DNA from 4 places in the Gordonia amicalis genome. Region 3 is predicted to be linked to each of the others. Evidence: predicted binding sites of a transcription regulator. Region 3 holds the regulator's gene; each other region holds the start of a gene.
The links. The regulator LexA, encoded in region 3, represses DNA repair genes until DNA is damaged. The targets are predictions, from matches to a motif close to CGAACANNTGTTCG.
Positions count from the first base shown of each region.

Region 1 (5,321 bases), 1.1 Mb from region 3:
GGTCTCCGGCATTCCGGGGCATCTGAACCTCCGTGGGATAGTTCCGCATCGTCTGGACCGGCACTCACATCATTCGATGAGCCGAACCGGCCGCCGGTCGGTTGAGTTGTTTTCCGGTGACGTCTTCGGATTCAACCACGTCGACTGTCCGGAGGGACGGTCTTGGTCTGAAACCGTCGCCGGGCCGGACCCGGTCGGGTATCCGATACGCATGTGGCCACTGGTGCACAGCAGCACCTGACTTCTTGCAGCCGCTGTCGTCTGGCGCCCCCCGTCAGGCTGTTCCGCGGAACGCTTGTCCGTCGTCGCGGAGCCTGGTATTCAGATTAGAACACGTTCTAATTCTGACCTGGCGAGGAGTCTGTATGCACACCCCGATCTGCGACGAACTCGGTATCGAGTTCCCGATCTTCGCGTTCACCCACTGTCGTGACGTGGTGGTCGCGGTCAGCAAGGCGGGTGGCTACGGAGTACTCGGCGCGGTGGGCTTCACGCCGGAGCAGCTCGAGATCGAGCTGAACTGGATCGACGAGCACATCGGCGACCACCCGTACGGCGTCGACATCGTGATCCCCAACAAGTACGAGGGCATGGACTCGAACATGTCGGGCGAGGAGCTGACCAAGCTGCTCCAGTCGATGGTGCCGAACGAGACCCTGGAATTCGGGCGCAAGCTGCTCCGCGACCACGGGGTGCCCCTCGCCGAGGACGACGACAACTCGCTGCAGCTGCTCGGCTGGACCGAGGCCACCGCGACGCCGCAGGTGGAGATCGCGCTGCAGCATCCGAAGGTCACGCTGATCGCCAACGCGCTCGGCACGCCCCCGAAGGACATGATCGAGAAGATCCAGGCGGCCGGTCGCAAGGTCGCGGCGCTGTGCGGCTCCCCGAAGCAGGCGCGCAAGCATGCCGACGCCGGGGTCGACATCATCATCGCCCAGGGTGGCGAGGGCGGTGGTCACTGCGGTGAGGTCGGTTCGATCGTGCTGTGGCCGCAGGTCGTCAAAGAGGTTGCGCCCGTGCCGGTTCTGGCTGCCGGTGGTATCGGCAGCGGCGAGCAGATCGCGGCTGCGCTCGCGCTCGGCGCGCAGGGTGCGTGGAGCGGATCGCAGTGGCTGATGGTCGAAGAGGCCGAGAACACCCCTGTCCAGCAGCAGACCTACATCGATGCGTCGAGCCGTGACACCGTTCGCAGTCGCTCGTTCACTGGCAAGCCGTGCCGCATGCTGCGCAACGACTGGACCGAGGCGTGGGAAAACCCCGAGAACCCCGATCCGCTGGGGATGCCGTTGCAGTACATGGTCTCCGGTATGGCGGTCGCCGCGACGCACAAGCATCCCGACGAGAGCATCGACGTCGCCTTCAATCCCGTCGGTCAGGTGGTCGGGCAGTTCCGCAAGGTCGAGAAGACGTCGGCGGTCATCGAGCGCTGGGTGACCGAGTACATCGAGGCGACCGGCAATCTGGACACGTTCGCCAACGCGACGACCTAGACCGGACGAGGGGCGGGCTCATCCGGCGGATGCTCGGACCAGGGCTCGCCTTTCGTTCCGGTCATCGCGGATACGCCGGACCTGGGTTCGCACATCGGCGACGACCTCCCGCGTCGACGACGCGGGTTGGCGGAGTGCGCCGAGGATGAGGCTGGGGAGAGCGGTCAGCGGGAGCATCGACGACGGCGCCTGGACGCGGTTGTAGATGTCGCTCAGGATCTGGGCGTACTCGGGGCGAGTCGCTCGCCGAGCAACCGGCCGTACCGACGACGCCGTTCGGATGAGGGCGTCATCGAGATGTGAACGCCGCAGACACATTCCGTAGTCGATATCGGACACCGGCGAATACCCGGTGCGCCAGCCGATCTCGTCGAGGACGGCCTCGGCGATCGGAAGACGTGGCGCGTCGGCCTCCTCGACGGCGGGCAACGGCCCCGAGAGCATGGATCACTCTGGTGTGGCTGACCGCGACCTCCATCGGCTCGGACGGCCTCTGGTCAACGAACAGTAGTCGCCGAACGCGCAGGTGCGTGGCGACTTCTGTTCGATTGCACATCAGAACGGCGGGGGATTGGCCTGGTTCCACCGCTGTTCGGCGCGCCGGGCCCGGCGGGACTCGGTGTCGCGCTGAGTGGCGTGCCGGACGCGCGCTGGATGATCGGGTGAGCGAATCGGCGCGAGACGGCCGAACAGATCACGGCCGTTGTAGGCGTTGCCGACGAACATGTGCCCGGTGGGCGTGGTGAACCAGGCGGTCAGGAACTCGTCCTGGTAGTCCTGCCAGCTGGTGAAGGTCTTGATCCGGTGGTGAAACCGGCAGAGTGGTTTCAGGTTGCGTTCGAGGGTGCGGCCACCGCGTCGGGGTTGCTGATGGTCGAACGGTCGGGTGTGGTCGAGGTCGATCTGCCAGACCGGCGCATTGCATCCGGGGAAGGTGCAGCACAGTTCGCCGGCCCGCACCAGCGCTTGCAGCTTCTTCGACGGGGCATAGCGCAGCGCCGATTCCGGGGTTGGTGCGGTGGTGGGGTGGAGGTAGGTGCGTCGGGCTTCGTTGAGCAGCGTGCGGGCGGTCTCGGCGTCGATGATGCCGTGGCCGTCGAGAAATGCCGGATCGTCGTCGATACCGAGGAGGGTGGTGAGGTTCACCACGACGTGATAGGTCGCGCGCGGGGCTGTGGTGTCGACGGTACGGGGACCGGCAGCGGGCGCTGCTTCGACGTCAGAAGCGGCGGCCGCCGGGGAGTCCTCGGGTTCGGTGGCCTCGTCGGCTCCTGCTGCGCCCGAGGAGCAGTCGTCACATGCGCAGGCAAGCGATGTTTCGCTGCGGGCGAGAGCGACGAGCGCGTCGGCGCGGCGTTGTGCGACGGTGCGAGGGTCGGCCGCATGGACACCCGCCGCCATCGCCGAGAGGCGGGCGTCGAAGACGGCGGCGTCGGCGATCGGTAGCGACCCCGACACACGGGATTGTCCGGGGTTGAACCGATCGGGTCCGACGGAGACCTTGCGGTCGTCGGTGGCGCGCTCGCGACGCCTGCGGACCGCGTCGGGTGCCCACTTGGCGACGATCGCGTCGACCATGGCGGTGAACCGGGTGGTCGACATCGGTGCGCGCGCGAAGATCGCCTCGGCGAGATGGGCGTCCACGGTCTGCATCTCGTCGGGGTCGGTGACCAGCTCGGTCCGCTTGCGCGCGACGAGGAATCGCCTCTTGTCGATGCGTCCACAGGCCAAGGCGTGACCGGTGAACGACAACCGGTAGCGCAGGGCGTCACCGGCGGCGATGAGTTCTCTGGCCTCGGCGGGGGTGATGGTGAGGGTGGCGCCGACTTCCGCGATGGCCTGCTCGAGTCCGTCCGGGCCGAACTCGGAGTACGGGTCCTCGCCGGCCGCCGCCCGGGCAGCGAGCTCGTCGAAGGCCTCGAGCGAGTCGAGCTGGCCGCTGTGCACCTCGGCGCGACGCGCGGCGTAATCCATCTCGCGTTCGTCGTGAATGAGGCTGGCAACGGTCATCATTCGATGGGCCGTCGATGCGGCGAGCCCGGCGCAATGATTCAAGACCTCGACCAGTTCGGTGGCCGAGAGTTCGGCATCGGGACGCAGGGTGGGCTCGACAGAGTGTTCTGTGATACCTGCCGAATCCGTGGATTCGATGCCAGCCCCTCGCGCCATGACACCACAATACTCGAACATTTGTTCGAGTCAAGGGCTTATCTTTGCAGCGGCGCTCGCCCGTCAGCTCTCACTCGCTGTTGCGGACGACGGAGACGATGAATCCAAATATCGCCGTTCCCGCCGCGAGGCCTCCGATGAACGTGACGGTTGCGCCCAACCAGTTTGCGGCTCCGCCTTCGCGGAAGACCGGCGAGAGTGCCACGACAAGTCCCATAAGGAGGAGCCACCAAGCAACTTGCTTCGATCGTGTGCCTCGCGCCCCGATCGCGCTGAATAGCCCGATGACAGCCAGGAGGGAGCCGATCCATATCACCTCTCCCATTTCAGGTCCGAAGGCACGAAGAAGACATCAGTGCTGAGCCTCCCCGTCGGTGGTGGCGTTGTTCTCCGCGTAGCGCGGGGCCATCATCTCCATTTGCTCGAACACTGTGGTGATCGCGGCCGGTTGCTTATCCGGCGGATACTTGTACTTCACGAGAAGCCGTTTGATCGACGACCGTAGCTTCGCTCGGACATCGTCACGCACCGTCCAATCGAACTTGGTGTCACGCTGCATGATCCGCACAAGGTCACGCGCGATCTGGGCGAGGATGTCGTCGCCTTGGAACTCGACGGCTGACTCGTTCGTCGCGACGGCGTCGTAGAATGCGAGTTCGTCGTCGTTCAACGGCGGCGAGAACTTCTGTCCACGGCTGCCTTCCGCAGCGACCTCTTTCGCCATGGCAATGAGTTCGGCGATCACCTCGGCAGAGGTGATCTGTTGGTTGGTGTACCGGTTCATGAGCTCGGTGATGCGCTCGGAGAACTCCCGCTGTCGCACGACGTTGTTGCGCGTGGCACGCGCCGATTCCTCCGTCAGCGTCGCACGCAGAGCCTCGATCGCGAGGTGCGGATTCGTCGCAGCTTTGGCTTTGGCCTCGAAGTCTGGTCCGAGATCGGCGAGGGACGGTTTGGGGAGTCCAGCGGCATCGTAGATGTCCACGATCTGGCCGGTTGCGGTCGAGGTCGCGACCAAGGAGGACAGGAGCCTCTTGATCTCCTCGGGAACGGGCCGGCCCTCGGCTTGCCGGTCCGCGGCGTCGAACTTGCCCATCCATACCCGGACCTCTTCGTAGAACTGCACGGTCGGTCGCAGTTCTTCCAGGGTGTCCTTGCCGCCGGCGAGCGCCCAGGCCTTGGCGAGATGTGCGGCGAGCGTTCGGAATCGCCCGCCCAGCGTTTCCTCGCCCTCCGGCACGCTGTTACCCGGAGTCGCCGGCGACCGGAGGTACTCGGTGAGACCGATCGCCGCGCGAATCCAACCTCGATCAGCCTCTTTCGCTTTCGTGCGCCAGTCGTACCCACTGCACAAATCGTCCAGCTGAGAGATCAGCTGCTGCGTCAGCGCCACCGCTTCGTCGATGTTGCGGCCGACCGGTTGGCTTGCCTGGTCTGTCTCGGTGTACTCGGCCAACGCCTGCTGCAGGTTGTCGACGAGCGGTGCATAGGCGACGAGGAGGCCCGACGGTTTGCCGCGGAAGGTTCTGTTGACACGCGCCAGGGTCTGCATCAAAAGGGCGCCCTTGAGCGGTCGGTCCAGGTACAGGGTGTGTAGAGGCGGCGCGTCGAAGCCGGTGAGCATCATGTCCTTGACGATGACGATCTGCAGCTCGTCGT
Region 1 is NZ_CP091855.1:2,553,425-2,558,745, forward strand. It holds gene IHQ52_RS11830 (nitronate monooxygenase) at 366-1,493, shown strand; gene IHQ52_RS11835 (hypothetical protein) at 1,512-1,937, opposite strand; gene IHQ52_RS11840 (HNH endonuclease signature motif containing protein) at 2,049-3,662, opposite strand; gene IHQ52_RS11845 (type I restriction endonuclease subunit R) at 4,015-5,321, opposite strand, start outside.
Region 1: a site for LexA is predicted at 3,677-3,690, ahead of IHQ52_RS11840 (HNH endonuclease signature motif containing protein). Genes of this name have one in related genera too.

Region 2 (5,321 bases), 2.6 Mb from region 3:
GACGAGCTGATCTCCGTGGTCACCCCCGGCCGGGAGTACTGATCCGGGCGACTTTCTAGAACACGTTCTCGTTTTCTGGCGGTTCGTGGCAAGGTCGGGGAGTGATTCTCGACAGATTCCGAATCGATGACCACGTCGCCGTCGTCACCGGTGCCGGTCGCGGGCTGGGCGCGGCGATCGCCGTGGCCTTCGCGCAGGCGGGCGCTGACGTGGTGATCGCGGCACGTAGCGAATTCGACCTCGACCAGGTGGCGGGACAGATCGCCGACGCCGGGCGCCGGGCGCACGTCGTCCCGGTGGACCTCAGCAACGCCGACGCCACGGCCGCCCTCGCGCAGACCGCGGTCGACGAGTTCGGGCGCCTCGACACGGTCGTCAACAACGTGGGCGGTGCGATGCCGCGCCCGCTGCTCGACACGACTCCCAAACACCTGGTCGACGCCTTCGACTTCAATGTGGCCAATGCTCACGCTCTCGTCGTGGCCGGGGCGAAGCAGATGCTCGCGACGACGGGTCACGGCTCGATCATCAACATCACCTCGGCCGTCGGCCGGGTGCCGGGCCGTGCGTACGCGGCCTACGGCACCGCGAAAGCTGCTCTCGCGCATTACACGAGGATCGCCGCGATGGACCTCAACCCGAAGATCCGGGTGAACGGTATCGCGCCCGGCGCGATCCTCACGTCGTCCCTGGAGATCGTCGCCGGCAACGACGAGATGCGTACCGCCGTCGAGAACGCCACCCCGATGCACCGGCTCGGCGAACCCGAGGACATCGCCGCCGCCGCGCTCTACCTCGCCTCACCGGCGGGTGCCTACGTGACCGGCAAGATCCTCGAGGTCGACGGCGGGATCATCGCACCCAACCTGGACCTGCCGATCCCGGATCTGTAGTCGAGGTTTCGACGGGGCTCAACCAGCAGTGGTAGGGGCTCAACCAGCAGTGGTAGGGGCTCAACCGGCAGTGGTAGGGGCTCAACCGGCAGTGGTACGGGCTCAACAGCCGTCAGGGGCGGATGTTCCGGGCGGCCTGCTCGACGATGGTCGCGATCCGTCTGGACTTGGTCTCCGGCCTCTTCGCCAGTGCGATCTGGCCGAGACCCTGCTTGCGGGCGCTGAGCGGGAAGGCATTCCAGTTGGCGCGCGCCACCGGGTCGGCGTCGAGGGCGGCGGCGAGTTCAGGGGACTCGATCCCGGCCTCGGCGTCGTCGAAGATGGACCACAGGCCACGTGCCTTCGCGTCGTCGACGACCGCCTGGCCGGCCGGTTGCATGCGTCCGGACTCGACGAGGTCGGCGATCCGCGCCTTGTTCGACGCCGCCCACGGGCTGTTGCGGCCGCGCCGGGTGAACCACAAGCCGCGCCGGGCCTCGTCGAAGACGCGGCTGTGGCCGTCGATCCAGCCCCAGCAGAGCGCTTCCCGGACCGTCTCGTCGTAGTCGAGCGGCTCGCGTCCGGAACCCTTGCGCCAAAACACCAGCCATACACCTGACGAGGTCCGATGGTTGTCGCGCAACCACTCTCGCCAGTCATCGACGGTGTCGAGAACGAGCTGAGGCGCGCCCGGATCGGCCATGCGTTCACCCTAATCGCGGACGGTCGGTCTCGGTACAGTTGGGCTGTGACCGGCATTCTCGAGTTCGCGAGCAACAACTGGTGGCTGATCTTTCCCATCGGTGGAGTCGTCGGTGGCTGGGCCGGGTCGATCGCCAAGTACAACGAGAAGCGGCGCAAGGACAAGATCGAGCTCGCCCGGATCAAAGCGGCCGCACAGACCGAGCAGCTGAAGCTGACCACGACGTCCGCCGAGCAGCTGCGCAAGACGCTGAAACAGCACGATGCGCTCAACGAGAAGTGGTTCGCCTACGAAGTCGACCTGGCCACGCTGATCGAGTACCCCCTGATGACCGACATGCGGGAACCGCTCACCCTCGCCTTTCATCGTGCGCGAGTCCACGCGGACGACCTGCGTCCGGACGCTCCACGTCCCGGTGACACCGAGTCGACGATCGCACCGGCCGACTTCGCCGACTACCGGGAGGCGGTCGGCGACTACGCCGCGGCCTTCGACGCCGCCGAACGCGAGGCACGCCGCCGCAAGCAGGCCGGTTTCTCGCCGATCGAACGGGAAGCCCTCGACCGCGCCCGCAAGCTCATCAGCGTCGCCTCCGACTCGGGTGCCACCGCTGCGGAACGCCAGGCCGCCTACAAGAAGGCGCGCGCCGAGCTCGACGGACTCATCGACGTCCCGCCGCCGGCGGCCGAACGGCTCGAGCGCCAGATCGCCGGTGCGCTCGAGCGGGGTCGTGGGGACTGAGGTTCCCGTTCTGTGTGCATGAAAGCGGGAAGTCGCGGGACATCGTGGCGGACATTCGGTCCGGGACGGTTCAGTTCCTGAGCAATCGCGAATGTCCTCGGGCTCAAGGCTTTCGGGTCTTGGTGAGTCCGATGAGTGCGGCGCATTGCAGTTCAATGGGTGACAGGTCGGCGAGTGACATACCCCGGTCGTCGGGCGATTCGGGTCGGTGGTCGATGACTTCGCGCATGTGTAGGCGTGGGTGATCGCCGGACGCCTCGTCGGGTCCGTAGATCTCGGTACGCACGTGTTGTAGGTGTTCGGCGAATCGTCCGGGTATATCAGGTGCCCGGTTGATGCGTTCGGGGTTGGGTGGAGCACCGGGTTCGGCATTCAGCTGCCAGGTGCAGCGGCCTTCGTCGGGTCCTTCGCGGACCATGCGGGTGGTGTAGTCACCGGGCTTGTCGCTGACCATTCGGTTGTGTTTCGGGCACGCCGGGGCGAGGTCGACGATGTCGGTCAGCCCGCCCAGGCCCCAGTCGAGTTGGGCGTGATGCATTTCCACATACGCCGCGGACAGGTCGCAGCCGGGTGTGGAGCAGACGTGACCGTCGGGGCGGGCGAAGGAGACCAGGCGTTGTTCGCGGGTGGCTAGACGTTTCCCGCGCCCGAAGTACAACGGGATCGCGGTGGCGTCTTTGAACACCGTCAGCCAGGGTTGGGCGTCGGCGGCCATCGTGATCAGGTCGGGGATGGGGATGAGGGTGCCGGTGGCGGTGGTGGCGAACCCGGCTTCACGTATCAGATCGGTCAGATCGGCCTTGACGATCATCTGCACAGGCAGCCCACGGTGACTCTTGCCGAGCATGCCGTCCTCGAACACCGCTGTCAGCAGCGCGTTGAACGCATCGTGGTTCAACTGCGCGGGGCTGCGGTCATCGCGCTCGGCCGCGGCGGCCACCTGGTCGGGGTCGGCGTTCTCGATCGAGCCGTGGGGTGAATCGGGATCGGTGGGGTTGTTCATGCCGGGTTTGGCCCACACCGCGAGGAACATGCTGATGCGCGCGAGGAGTTCGGGGGTGAGGGTGGCGGTGAGTTGGGCGGTGCCGTCGGCGCGTTGGCGGTTGACCCACAGTTGGCGGCGTCGCTGGCGATCCGAATCGTCGGTCAGGATGCCGTCGGGATCGAGTTGCGCCAGAAGCCGTGCGCCGAGCGCGGTGATGTCGGCGGGGGTGTGGTCGACAGCGATCTCGGCCATCTGGCGTTCGGCGGCGACCTGCATATCGTGTGGGGTGGCGTGGGGGATCTGGTCGAGGACCTCCATCACCGCGTGCACGTGCGCGGACCCGACGCGGCCGTCGGCGAAGGCCTTGGCCAGGGTGGGGTGGGCGGGTTCGAGGGGTTCGCCGGTGGTGAGGTCGGGAAAGGTTGCAGTGGCCCGAGTTTGTTTGAGTCGTTTGCCCGGGTAGGCGATGCGCAAGCGGTGGGTCATGAACTGGATGACACTGCGATGACCGGTCTTACGTGGCAGATCACGTTCGGTGGCTTCGACGACCTGACGGTCACCGGCGAAACTCAGTCGCGCGATCGCGCGTTCGGTCTCGGCGGCGACATCGACCAGCTCGGCATCCGGACACTGTGCCAGGCTCGCCGTCTGCAGTTGATCGATGAGGGTGTGGATCTGACCGATCAACGCGGCGGGGTTGGACGGTGGCGGTGTGGTGGTGCCATCGTGCAGTGCGTGATCGGCCATGGTCACCCCCCGGAGACATTGACTCGAATGTGTGTTCGATAACTCGACAGTACCCGCAGTTCGACTACCTCGCAACGACTTTCGGTACTTGGCTTCGTCGCGTGACTTGTCGGTGGGGTCTGGTAGAGGGCGGTGGGCGGGGGCTTCGACGCGGTGCCTCGCTGCGCTCGGTACCGGCTCAGCCGGCGGGGTGGATGCCGGGGGCTTCGCTCGGTACCGGCTCAGCCGGCGGGGTGGATGCCGGGGGCTTCGCTCGGTACCGGCTCAGCCGGCGGGGCGGGGTGGATGCCGGGGCTTCGACGCGGTGCCTCGCTGCGCTCGGTACCGGCTCAGCCGGCGGGGGCTGTCGACTCAGCCCGCCTCGAGCGCACCGGTGAACTGGCTCTCGTAGAGACGGCAGTACGCACCGCGGGCGGCGAGGAGTTCCTCGTGGTTGCCCTGCTCGACGATGTGGCCGTTCTCCATCACCACGATCACGTCGGCGTCGCGCACCGTCGAGAGTCGGTGTGCGATCACGAAACTCGTGCGATCGGTACGCAGGTTGGCCATCGCCTTCTGGATGAGCAGCTCGGTGCGGGTGTCGACGGAACTGGTCGCCTCGTCGAGGATGAGGATCGTGGGCTTGGCGAGGAACGCCCGGGCGATCGTGATGAGCTGCCGCTCACCGGCGCTCACGCCGCCCCCCTCGTCGTCGAGGACGGTCTCGTAACCGTCGGGAAGGGTGCGGACGAAGTGGTCGACGTGGCTCATCCGCGCGGCCTCGAGCACCTCCTCGCGGGACGCAGCCGGGTCGCCGTAGGCGATGTTGTCGTAGATGGTCCCGCCGAACAGCCAGGAGTCCTGCAAGACCATCCCGGTCCGCTCACGCAGGTCGTCGCGGGTCATCTCGGCCGAGTCCCCGCCGTCGACGCGGATGGTTCCGGAGTCGACGTCGTAGAACCGCATGATCAGGTTGACCAGCGTGGTCTTGCCCGCGCCGGTCGGCCCGACGATGGCCACCATGTGCCCGGGCCGGGCCGTCAGGGTGAGGTTCTCGATGAGCGGCTTGTCCTCGACATAGCGGAACGAGACGTCGTCGAACTCGATGAGACCGTTGTCGACCTCGGGGGACTTCGGGTTCGCCGCGTCCGGGGTCTGCTCCTCGGCGTCGAGGATGTCGAAGATCCGTTCGGCCGAGGCCACGCCGCTCTGCATCAGGTTGATCATCGACCCGATCTGGGTCAGCGGCTGCGTGAACTGACGCGAGTACTGGATGAATGCCTGCACCTCGCCG
Region 2 is NZ_CP091855.1:1,127,674-1,132,994, forward strand. It holds gene IHQ52_RS05165 (D-isomer specific 2-hydroxyacid dehydrogenase family protein) at 1-42, shown strand, start outside; gene IHQ52_RS05170 (SDR family oxidoreductase) at 102-893, shown strand; gene IHQ52_RS05175 (YdeI/OmpD-associated family protein) at 1,006-1,575, opposite strand; gene IHQ52_RS05180 (hypothetical protein) at 1,621-2,316, shown strand; gene IHQ52_RS05185 (HNH endonuclease signature motif containing protein) at 2,420-4,048, opposite strand; gene IHQ52_RS05190 (ABC transporter ATP-binding protein) at 4,400-5,321, opposite strand, start outside.
Region 2: a site for LexA is predicted at 4,073-4,086, ahead of IHQ52_RS05185 (HNH endonuclease signature motif containing protein). Genes of this name have one in related genera too.

Region 3 (5,321 bases):
GCGAACGACCGGCCGAACATCGCGAGGCGGCCGACGCCTCCCATCGTCGATTCGTCGTGCCGCAGTCGGACTTCCTGTCCTACGTCGAACTGTGGCGATACCTGGACGAACAGCGTAAGGAGTTGTCCAGCAGCAGCTTCCGGCGGATGTGCGAGCGGGAGTTCCTGCACTTCCTGCGCATCCGGGAATGGCGGGACCTGCACCGTCAGCTCACCGAGATCGTCAAGGATCTCGACTGGCCCGTGCGTCCGGCCGGCGAGGAGTTGCCGGAGGTCGACGCCGACGCCGTCCACCGCGCGATCCTGTCGGGTCTGCTCAGCAACATCGCGGTCCGCAACACCGAGGGTCGTGAGTTCACCGGGGCGCGGAACACGACGCTCATGATCTTCCCGGCGTCACCGCTGGCCAAGAAACCGCCGGCGTTCATCATGGCCGCGGAGGTCCTGGAGACCTCCCGGCTGTTCGCGCACACGGTCGCCGGGATCGATCCGTTGTGGGCGGAGAAACTGGCCGGCGATCTGGTCAAGCGCACGCACAGCGAGCCGCACTGGTCGTCGAAACGCGGCGCCGCGATGGCGTACGAGGGGGTCACCCTCTACGGCGTCACCCTCGTCGCCCGTCGCCGCGTCGACTACGGTCCCATCGACCCGGTCGTCTCGCGCGAGCTGTTCATCCGCCATGCCCTCGTCGAGGGAGACTGGCGTACCCAGCACCCGTTCTTCGAACGCAACCGCGCCCTCCTCGAGGCCGCCGCCGACGTCGAGAACCGTAGGCGCGAACGCGGACTCGTGATCACCGAGGATCAGCTCTTCGAGTTCTACGACAACCGGGTCGGTGCCGAGGTCACCTCCGCACGTCACTTCGACACGTGGTGGAAGAAGGCACGGCGCAGCGATCCTGCTCTTCTGGACCTGAAGCCCGAGGATGTCACGGCGACCGCCGAGGCCGCACCGACCGACTATCCGGGTGCGTGGCAGCAGGGCGACACCCGACTCGAGCTCCGCTACCGGTTCGAACCCGGCGCACCCGATGACGGTGTCACCGTGATCATCCCGCGCGCGCTGCTCCCCCACGTCCGGCCGGCGGGCTTCGACTGGTCCGTGCCCGGGATGCGGTCGGAACTGGCCACCGCACTGGTGAGATCGCTGCCCAAGAGGTTGCGCAAGTCGATGTCACCCGCCCAGCGGTTCGCCGACCTGGCGCTGGCCCGTCTCACGCCGCGCAGCGAACCGCTCGCGGTCGGGCTCGCCCGCGAACTCACCACGATCACCCAGATGACGGTCACCGCAGCCGATTTCGACCTCGACCGGATTCCCACCCATCTGCGGATGCATTTCGCGGTCGTCGACGACGACGGACGGATCACCGCGCGTGCCGACTCGATCGACGAGCTTCGGCGTGCGACGACGCCCGCGGCGTCGAAGACGGTGAAACGCACGCTGTATCGCAACTGGACCGACGACGGCATCGGCACTCTCGCCGCGCAGCGGACCGTCGACATCGCCGGTCAGCGCCTCACCCGGTACCCGACCGTCGACGCGATCACCGACGACGCCGGACGTACACGCGGGGTCGTCGTGATCGACGCGGTGTCGGAGCAGGCCCGAGATCGCCTGGCGGAGAGGGGGATCGTCGCACTCCTCGACCTGGCGATCCCGCCACTGCACCGGCGCGTGGCGAGTTCGCTCGGGGCCGCCGGCCGGCTCGCGTTGAGCCAGAGTCCCTATGCGGATCTCGATACACTGCTGGCCGACTGCACACGCCGGGCTATCCGCGACGTCGTCGCCGGCCTCGACGCCGGGGCCGTGTCCGCCGTGCGTTCACCCGAGGCGTTCCGCACCCTGACCGAGAAGATCCGTCCACGGATCACCGAGTCGGCTCCGGAGTATTTCTCCCTCGCGGTGGAATCGCTCGGCTCGGTGGCGCCGGTACGCGCCGCGATCGACCGTCATGCGGGTTCGCTCGCCGCCGACGACGTCGCCGAACAACTCGACAACCTCGTCTTCGACGGATTCGTGGCCGCCACTCCGCGACGTCATCTGGAGAACGTGCCGCGCTACCTCGCGGCCGCCGAGGCACGGTTGACGGCACTGCCGGCTTCCGCCGCGCGCGATCAGGCCGGAGTCGCCGTGATCGACCGCGTGACCGAACGCTGGGCGCAGCGGCTGGCCCAGGTACCCGAACACCGGAAAGCGCACGTCAACGACGAGGCGCAGTGGCTCGTCGAGGAGCTGCGGGTCGGATTGTTCGCCGAACGGCTGGGCACCGCGTTCCCGGTGTCGGAGAAGCGGGTCCTACGAACTCTTGACCGACTCGGCTGAGGCGGCACGGAGGTCATCGATCTCGCGCTGGAAGTCCTCGAGGGAGTCGAAGGACCGGTAGACCGACGCGAAACGCAGGTAGGCGACCTCGTCGAGGTCCCGCAGCGGCTTCAGGATCGCGAGTCCCACCTCGTTGCTGGGGATCTCGGCCGAACCACTGGCGCGGACGGTGTCCTCGACCTGCTGGGCGAGCTGGGCGAGAGCGTCCTCGGCGACGTGCCGCCCCTGGCATGCGCGCCGGACACCTCGCATCACCTTCTCGCGACTGAACGGTTCGGTGACGCCGTTGCGTTTCACCACCGAGAGGACCGCACTCTCCACGGTCGAGAAGCGTCGCCCACACTCCACGCAGGAGCGGCGGCGCCGGATGGCCTGCCCCTCATCAGCGACACGCGAGTCGATGACCTTGGTGTCGTCGTTCTTGCAGAAGGGGCAGCGCATCGTATCCTCACGCAGGTCACGGGACGCTCTGATGCAGCCGCGCCGCATGCCGGGCCGGTGCTCGGCTGGTCCCTGTGTCATCGAGGATACCGCCCGGCCTCAGTGGTACCGGGGGGTGAGGAGCGGCTGGCCGACGCGCAGCCCGCTCGACGCGAGGTCATTCAGCTGGATGATCTCGTCGACGACGGCCTCACGCGGCATCTCGGGGGCGACCCGCGAGGCGATCGTGCTCAGCGAGTCACCCGACCGAACGTGCACGACCTCGGTGCCGACCGCGGCAGGCGTGACCGACGCGGCGTAGTTCTGGCCGACGACCGCGATGACCCACACGGCCAGGGCGAGCGCGACGCCGGCGAGGACAGCGGTCGCCGTGCGGCGACGCCGGCGGATGACGGCCGCGGGAACCGTTTCGGCGGGAGGCGACGCCGGGACCACCGGTCCACGACCACGCATACCCACCGGCGACGCGCACTGGGTGGAGGCGACGCGGCGGACCCGGACCACCGATTCCGGCACCGGACGGTTGTCGACGGGCCGCCGGGCGTCTCCCCGACGTGTCGGGCGCGGACGCTCCAGGACGTCGCCGCGGACGGGACCGCCGTGCCGGGCGGGGTCGAGGTGGACGGGGTCGAGGTGGACGGGGTCGATGAGAGTGGCGGTGCGCATGGTGCCCTCCGTGTATCCGGTCGAACGGTGTTCGTGAGTGGGACCGCGTCGTCCCGATCGAACTGTTCGAATGTCGATCATCTGTTCGATGAACTGATGTTCGATTTGTAGCACGGCACTCCGACAATTGTCTCGCGACACGTCGAACAAATGTTTGATTCGGTCGGCGTTCTCGGCTAGGCTCGTCGACAGACAAGCGATCTACCAGCACGTTCGGAATCGAGAGGAACCCGATCATGAGCGATGACGGCGGTAAGCGCACCGGAGCGCGGGGCGCCGACGAGCCCGTCACCCCGGCGGACATGGCGGCGGCCGAGGCGTCGCTGACGCCGCGGCAGCGCGGAGTTCTCGAGGTGATCCGCAAATCCGTGCGAGAACGCGGTTACCCGCCGAGTATCCGCGAGATCGGTGACGAGGTGGGTCTCACCTCGACCTCCTCGGTCGCCCATCAGCTGCGGACCCTCGAACGCAAGGGCCTTCTCAAACGTGATGCCAACCGTCCGCGGGCGGTGAACATCGCGCCGAGCGAACCCCCGACGCCGACGTCGCCGACCGGCGGAGCACTACCCGAGCCCACTTTCGTACCGGTGCTCGGCCGGATCGCCGCAGGCGGGCCGATCCTCGCCGAGGAAGCCGTCGAGGACGTGTTCCCACTCCCCCGGGAGCTCGTCGGCGAGGGATCGCTGTTCCTGCTGAAGGTCGTCGGCGAGTCGATGATCGACGCCGCGATCTGCGACGGGGACTGGGTCGTCGTCCGCCAGCAGAACGTGGCCGACAACGGCGACATCGTGGCCGCGATGATCGACGGCGAGGCCACGGTCAAGACCTTCAAACGCCAGAAGGGTCATGTCTGGCTGATGCCGCACAACGAGTTGTTCGACCCGATCCCGGGCGACGAGGCCGTCATCCTCGGCAAGGTCGTCACCGTGATGCGGCGAGTCTGACCTCGTCGCTGTCAGTGTCGGCGCCACTGTCGAGTACCGCGGCGGCCGCCGCGCGAGCCGTAGCCGGATCGGTGGCGGCCAGCGCGGCGGCCGCCGCGTTTTCGCAGGTTGCCAGGGTGACCGCGCCGAGTTGGGCGCCGACCGCGGGCGCCGCGACGGGAGCGCTCGACAACGAGGTGACCCCGAGTCCGACCAGCACGCAGGCGAGATGCGGATCGGCCGCGGCCTCTCCGCAGACGCCCACCGGTTTCCCCTGATCACGTCCGGCCCGGGCGACCGTTGCGACGAGATGCAGCACGGCCGGCTGCCACGGATCGGTCAGCGATGCGAGCTCGGCGGACATTCGGTCAGCGGCCATCGTGTACTGCGTGAGGTCATTGGTGCCGATCGAGACGAAGTCCACCTCGGCCAGGATCGCCGGGGCCAGGATCGCCGCGGCGGGGACCTCGATCATCACACCGGCGACGAGTCCACGCTCGCGCACCTGCGCGGCGAATGCCGCAGCCTCGGCGGGTGAGGCGATCATCGGGGCCATGACCCACGGCTGCGCGTCGGCCTCCTGCGCCGCCCGGGCGATCGCGTCGAGCTGGCGCGCGCGGATCTCGGGGTGCGCCAAGGCGATTCGGTCGCCGCGCACACCGAGTGCCGGGTTGGCCTCGTCGGGATGGGTCACGAAGCGCAGCGGCTTGTCCGAGCCGGCGTCGAGGGTGCGGATGACCACCTTGCGGCCATCGAAAGCGTCCAGCACCTCGCGATAGATGCACGCCTGCTCGTCGACCGACGGCTCGTCGGCGCGCTCGAGGAAGGCCAGTTCGGTACGGAACAGTCCGACACCCTCCACCGGGTGATCGGTGGCCGCGCGGGCCGACGACCCGTCGGCGACGTGGGCCAGGATCGCCACCTCCACCCCGTCGCCGGTGCGGCCCGGACCCGACCACCCGGCGATGCG
Region 3 is NZ_CP091855.1:3,684,446-3,689,766, forward strand. It holds gene hrpA (ATP-dependent RNA helicase HrpA) at 1-2,321, shown strand, start outside; gene nrdR (transcriptional regulator NrdR) at 2,295-2,762, opposite strand; gene IHQ52_RS16830 (LysM peptidoglycan-binding domain-containing protein) at 2,862-3,428, opposite strand; gene lexA (transcriptional repressor LexA) at 3,665-4,372, shown strand; gene IHQ52_RS16840 (phosphoenolpyruvate--protein phosphotransferase) at 4,350-5,321, opposite strand, start outside.

Region 4 (5,321 bases), 260 kb from region 3:
GAGTCAAGATCCTGTCGACCGGCGGCATGCTCGACGCTGCTCGCGAGACCGGCGCCAAGCAGGTTCTCGTCGCCACCGAGGTCGGCATGCTGCACCAGCTGCGCAAGGCCGCGCCCGGGGTCGACTTCCAGGCGGTGAACGACCGCGCGTCGTGCCCCTACATGAAGATGATCACGCCGGCTGCGCTGCTGCGGTGCCTGCGTGAGGGTCGCGACGAGGTGTTCGTCGACACCGACGTCGCGGAGAAGGCCCGGAAGAGCGTCGAGCGGATGATCGCGATCGGTAACCCGGGTTCGGGCGAGTGACCGGAAGCTCTGCGGTGAGTGACGGTTTCATCGGTCAGGCGTCGGCCGGCGGCGCGCTGGAACTGGTTGTCGACGACGAGATCCGTGCGCTGATCAGGACCGCGCTCGACGAGGACCTGCGGTACGGACCGGACATCACGACCGCGTCGACCGTCCCGGCCGGCTCCGTCGTCGACGCCGCGATCGTCAGTCGTGCACATGGCGTCATCGCCGGCGTTCCGGTGGTGATCGCGGTGTTCGACGAGGTCATCGGCGAGGGCAATTTCGAGGTGACGGACGTTGTCGCCGACGGCAGTGTCGTCCAACCCGGCGACACCGTCCTGCGCGTCCACGCTCCGACGGCCGCTCTGCTGACGGCCGAACGCACTGCGCTGAACCTCATCTGCCACCTGTCCGGGATCGCGACTGCGACCCGGGCGTGGGTCGATGCGGTCTCCGGTACGTCCGCTCAGATCCGTGACTCGCGTAAGACGCTGCCAGGTCTGCGTCTGCTGCAGAAGTACGCGGTGCGCGCCGGTGGCGGAGTCAACCACCGGATGGGTCTCGGCGATGCCGCCCTGATCAAGGACAACCACGTCGTCGCCGCCGGTTCGGTCGCGGCTGCGTTGGAAGCCGTTCGTGCGGCGGCTCCGGGTCTGCCCGTAGAGGTCGAGGTCGACTCGCTCGCCCAGCTCGACGAGGTCCTTCCCCTCGAACCGCAGCTGGTGCTTCTCGACAACTTCGAGCCGTGGGAAACCCAGATGGCCGTGCAGCGACGCAACACTCGTTCGCCGCATACCAAGCTGGAGAGCTCCGGCGGCCTGACCCTCGACGTCGCCGAGGACTATGCCCGTACCGGCGTCGACTACCTCGCCGTCGGTGCACTGACGCATTCGGTCACGGTGCTCGACCTCGGGCTGGACGTCCCCGCGCCGCAGGTCTGATCGACGGTCAGCCCGCGGCGTCGTAGGCCTCGCCGAGCCACCGGCGGACCTCCGCGTCCACGTCCGCCCTGGCACGCATCTCCAGATGATGCATCCACACGTGCGGTGACGGGTGCGCGACCTCCTTGAAACGAGCAGAGTCGACGCGGTGCCGAAGGGCGATCGACAACACCGCCGGCACATCGGATCGCACGTACATGCCGGGGCGCCACACGTAGGCGAAGCCGGTCCGGCGTCGGAAAGCTATCTGGCTCTTGGTGACTCGGACAGCGATGTCGTCTCCCAGATCACGGATGGCTTCCTCGACCGCGCCATGGATCGACAGGCCCTCCGGCGAGCCTGCGAAGAAGTCCTCGACGTCGTGCGGGGTGTCCGTGGTCATGCTTGCTCCAGAATCGCACGTGATCTTCGAAGGCGGTCCACCATTTCTTCCCGAGCGTGATTCTCAGGCGCGCGGGTATGCGGCGGCGAGCATTATCGAGGCGAGGGTGGCTTCGGCGTCGGAGGCGTTGCGTAGGTCGATGATCTGGCGCAGGTGCAGGCGCGGCTGATCGCCGGACGCCGTTGTGGGTCCGTGGATTTCGGTGCGCACCTGTTCAAGGTGCTCGGCGAACCGTCGGGGTAGGTCGGGTCGCCGGTTGATGCGTTCGGGATTCGGGGGTGCGCCGGGTTCGGCGTTGAGCCGCCAGACGCAGCGGCCCTCATCGGGTCCTTCCCGCACCATGCGGGTGGTGTATTGTCCGGGTTGATCGCCGACCATGCGGTTGTGTTTCGGGCATGCGGGGGCGAGGTCGGTGATGTCGGTGAGGCCACCGAGACCCCAATCCAGTTGCGCGTGGTGCATTTCCACGTGTGCGGCGGATAGGTCGCAGTCGGGTGTGGAGCAGGCCTCGCCGTCGGGACGGGCGAAGGACACCAGTCGCTGTTCGCGGGTGGCCAGGCGTTTGCCGCGCCCGAAGTACAGCGGGACGGCGGTGGCGTCTTTGAACACCGCCAGCCAGGATTGGGCGTCGGCGGCCATGTCGATTAGATCGGGGATGGGGATCAGGGTGCCGGTGGCGGTGGTGGCGAACCCGGCTTCGCGGATCAGATCGTTGAGGTCGGCTTTGACGATCACCTGTATCGGCAACCCGCGGTGACTCTTGCCGAGCAGGCCGTCCTCGAGCACAGCCTTCAGCAAGGCGTTGAACGCGTCGTGGTTGCGCTGCGCATCGCTGCGATCATCACGTGCGGCAGCGGCTTCGACCATCTCGGGGTCGGCATTCTCGATCGACCCGTGCGGTGATTCGGGGTCGTCGGGGTTGTTCATGCCGGGTTTGGCCCAGACCGCGAGCAGCATGGTGATCCGCGCGAGGAGTTCGGGGGTGAGGTCGGCGGACATCTTGGCGGTGCCGTCGGCGCGTTGCCGGTTGACCGACAGTTTGCGACGGCGTTTGCGGTCGGTGTCGTCGGCGAGTGTTCCGTCGGGGTCGAGGTGGGCCAACAGGCGGGCGCCGAGGGCGGTGATGTCGGCGGGGGTGTGGTCGACGGCGATTTCGGTCATCTGTCGTTCGGCGGCGAGCTTCACGTCGTGGTCGACGGCGTGCGGGATCTGGTCGAGCACGTCGAGTACCGCCCGGATGTGGGAGGTGTTGATCTTGCCGTCGGCCAATGCCTCTGCCAGAGCGGGGTGTTCGGGTTCGAGTGGTTCGCCGGTCGGGCTGAGGTGGGTGGCGGTTGCGTGGCGTTGTTTGGTGCGGCGCATGGGGTCGGCCACGCGCAGGCGGTGGGTCATGAACTGGGTGATGCTGCGGTGCCCGGTTTTGTGGGGCAGGTCGCGGTCGGCGATCTCGACGATCTGCCGGTCGCCGGCGAAAGTGAGTCGGGCGATGGCGCGTTCGGTGTCGGCGGCGACATCGACCAGTTCGGCATCCGAGCACTGCGTCAGGTCGACGGTCTGTAGTTCGGCGGTGATCCGATGGAGTTCACTCACCAGTTCCTTTGCGCGCGAGGGCGGGCCGTCGGCGACACCGGACTCGGAGATATCGGTCAAGACGGTCACCCCCGGAACTCGTTGATGCGAATGTGTGTTCGACTGTACGCGCAATCACGCTGCCGTGCAACGACTATCGCCGCCATTCCAGCCATCCCGCATTGTCGGTGGTGCGTGATATGGGCATCCCCATCCGGGTCGGAGGTGTCCGACCAGTGGCTCGAGAAAAATGACCCTTACGGTATACCGGTAGGGGGTATATAGTCGACGGCATGAGTGCAACGATGACCCATTCCGGGCGTGAAGCGAAGATGCACGAAGGTCACCAGCATGCTGGTGGCGAACACGGCGGTCACGCCGACCATGTCGGGCAGTTCCGCCGACTGTTCTGGATCATGCTGGTCCTCGCGGTACCGACGGTGGCGTTCAACGAGATGTTCGCCCATCTGATCGGCTACTCGTTACCGCATCACGGGTGGGTCATGTGGATCTCACCGGTGCTGGGCACGGTCATCTATCTCTGGGGCGGTCGCCCGTTCCTCATGGGCGCGGTAGGAGAGATACGTTCCCGCGCCCCGGGGATGATGCTGCTGATCGGGCTGGCCATCACCGTCGCGTTCGTGGCGTCGTGGGGTGCGAGTCTGGACCTGCTGTCCGCCGAGCTGAACTTCTGGTGGGAGTTGGCGCTCCTCGTCGTGATCATGCTGCTGGGGCATTGGGTCGAGATGCGTGCGCTGGCACAGACGACATCGGCTCTCGACTCGCTGGCCGCGTTGCTGCCCGACAAGGCAGAGAAGGTCGACGGCGCCGGAACGGTCGCCGTCGCCGTCGACGAGCTGGTGGTGGGCGATGTGGTGCTGGTCCGGCCGGGCGCTTCCATCCCGGCCGACGGTGAGATCCTCGACGGTGCCGCCGACATCGACGAGTCGATGATCACCGGTGAGTCGCGCCCGGTGCGACGATCGGTCGGGGAGCACGTGGTCGCCGGGACGGTAGCCACCGATTCGGCGGTTCGGGTGCAGGTCACCGCAATTGGTGACGACACGGCGCTGGCCGGGATCGAACGGCTCGTCGCTCTGGCCCAGGCCTCATCGTCGCGTGCCCAACGACTTGCCGATCGCGCCGCCGGGTGGCTTTTCTGGTTCGCCGTCGCGGCGGCGGCTGCCACCGCCGTGGTCTGGACCGCGGTCGGAATGCCGGACTCGGCGGTCGTACGTGTGATCACGGTGCTCGTCATCGCCTGTCCACACGCGCTGGGTCTTGCCATCCCCTTGGTGGTGTCGATCGCGACAGAGCGTGCCGCGCGTGGGGGAGTGCTGATCTCCGACCGGCTCGCCCTCGAGAGCATGCGGTCGGTCGACGCCGTTCTGTTCGACAAGACCGGGACCTTGACCCGCGGAACCCCGACGGTCCGCGACGTCGAACCCGCCGACGGCCGCACGGCCGACGAAGTCCTGGCGCTGGCCGCGTCGGCGGAGGCCGACAGTGAGCATCCGCTCGCTGTCGCGATCGTCAAGGCCGCACGAGATCGGGGATTGATCGTCTCGCCGGCACAGGATTTCGCTTCGTCACCGGCCGTGGGTGTCTCGGCACGAGTGGACGGAGTCGTCGTGGCGGTCGGCGGGCCGAGATTGCTCGACAGTTACGCGGCTGTGGAACTCCCGGTCGCCGGGACCTGGCGGAACGACGGGGCGATCATCCTGCACGTCGTCGCCGACGGTGAGGTTGTCGGCGCCCTCGCGCTGACCGACGAGGTGCGTCCGGAATCGCGGGACGCCGTCGACGGCCTGCGTCGGCGTGGGATCGAGGCGGTGATGGTCACCGGGGACGCCCGTGCCGTGGCCGACGACGTGGCTCGCCATCTGGGGATCGAGCGCGTCTACGCGGGTGTCCGGCCCGAGGACAAGGCCGAGAAGGTGGCCGAATTGCAGCGCGAGGGCAAGCGGGTCGCGATGGTCGGGGACGGGGTGAACGACGCTCCGGCACTTGCGCAGGCTGACGTGGGTATTGCCATCGGCGCGGGTACCGACGTCGCCATCGCCTCCGCGGGTGTGATCCTGGCGTCCTCGGACCCTCGGTCGGTGCTGTCGGTGATCGAACTGTCGCGGGCGAGCTACCGGA
Region 4 is NZ_CP091855.1:3,943,795-3,949,115, reverse strand. It holds gene nadA (quinolinate synthase NadA) at 1-305, shown strand, start outside; gene nadC (carboxylating nicotinate-nucleotide diphosphorylase) at 320-1,228, shown strand; gene IHQ52_RS18100 (DUF5655 domain-containing protein) at 1,236-1,610, opposite strand; gene IHQ52_RS18095 (DUF222 domain-containing protein) at 1,674-3,260, opposite strand; gene IHQ52_RS18090 (heavy metal translocating P-type ATPase) at 3,485-5,321, shown strand, end outside.
Region 4: a site for LexA is predicted at 3,288-3,301, ahead of IHQ52_RS18095 (DUF222 domain-containing protein). Genes of this name have one in related genera too.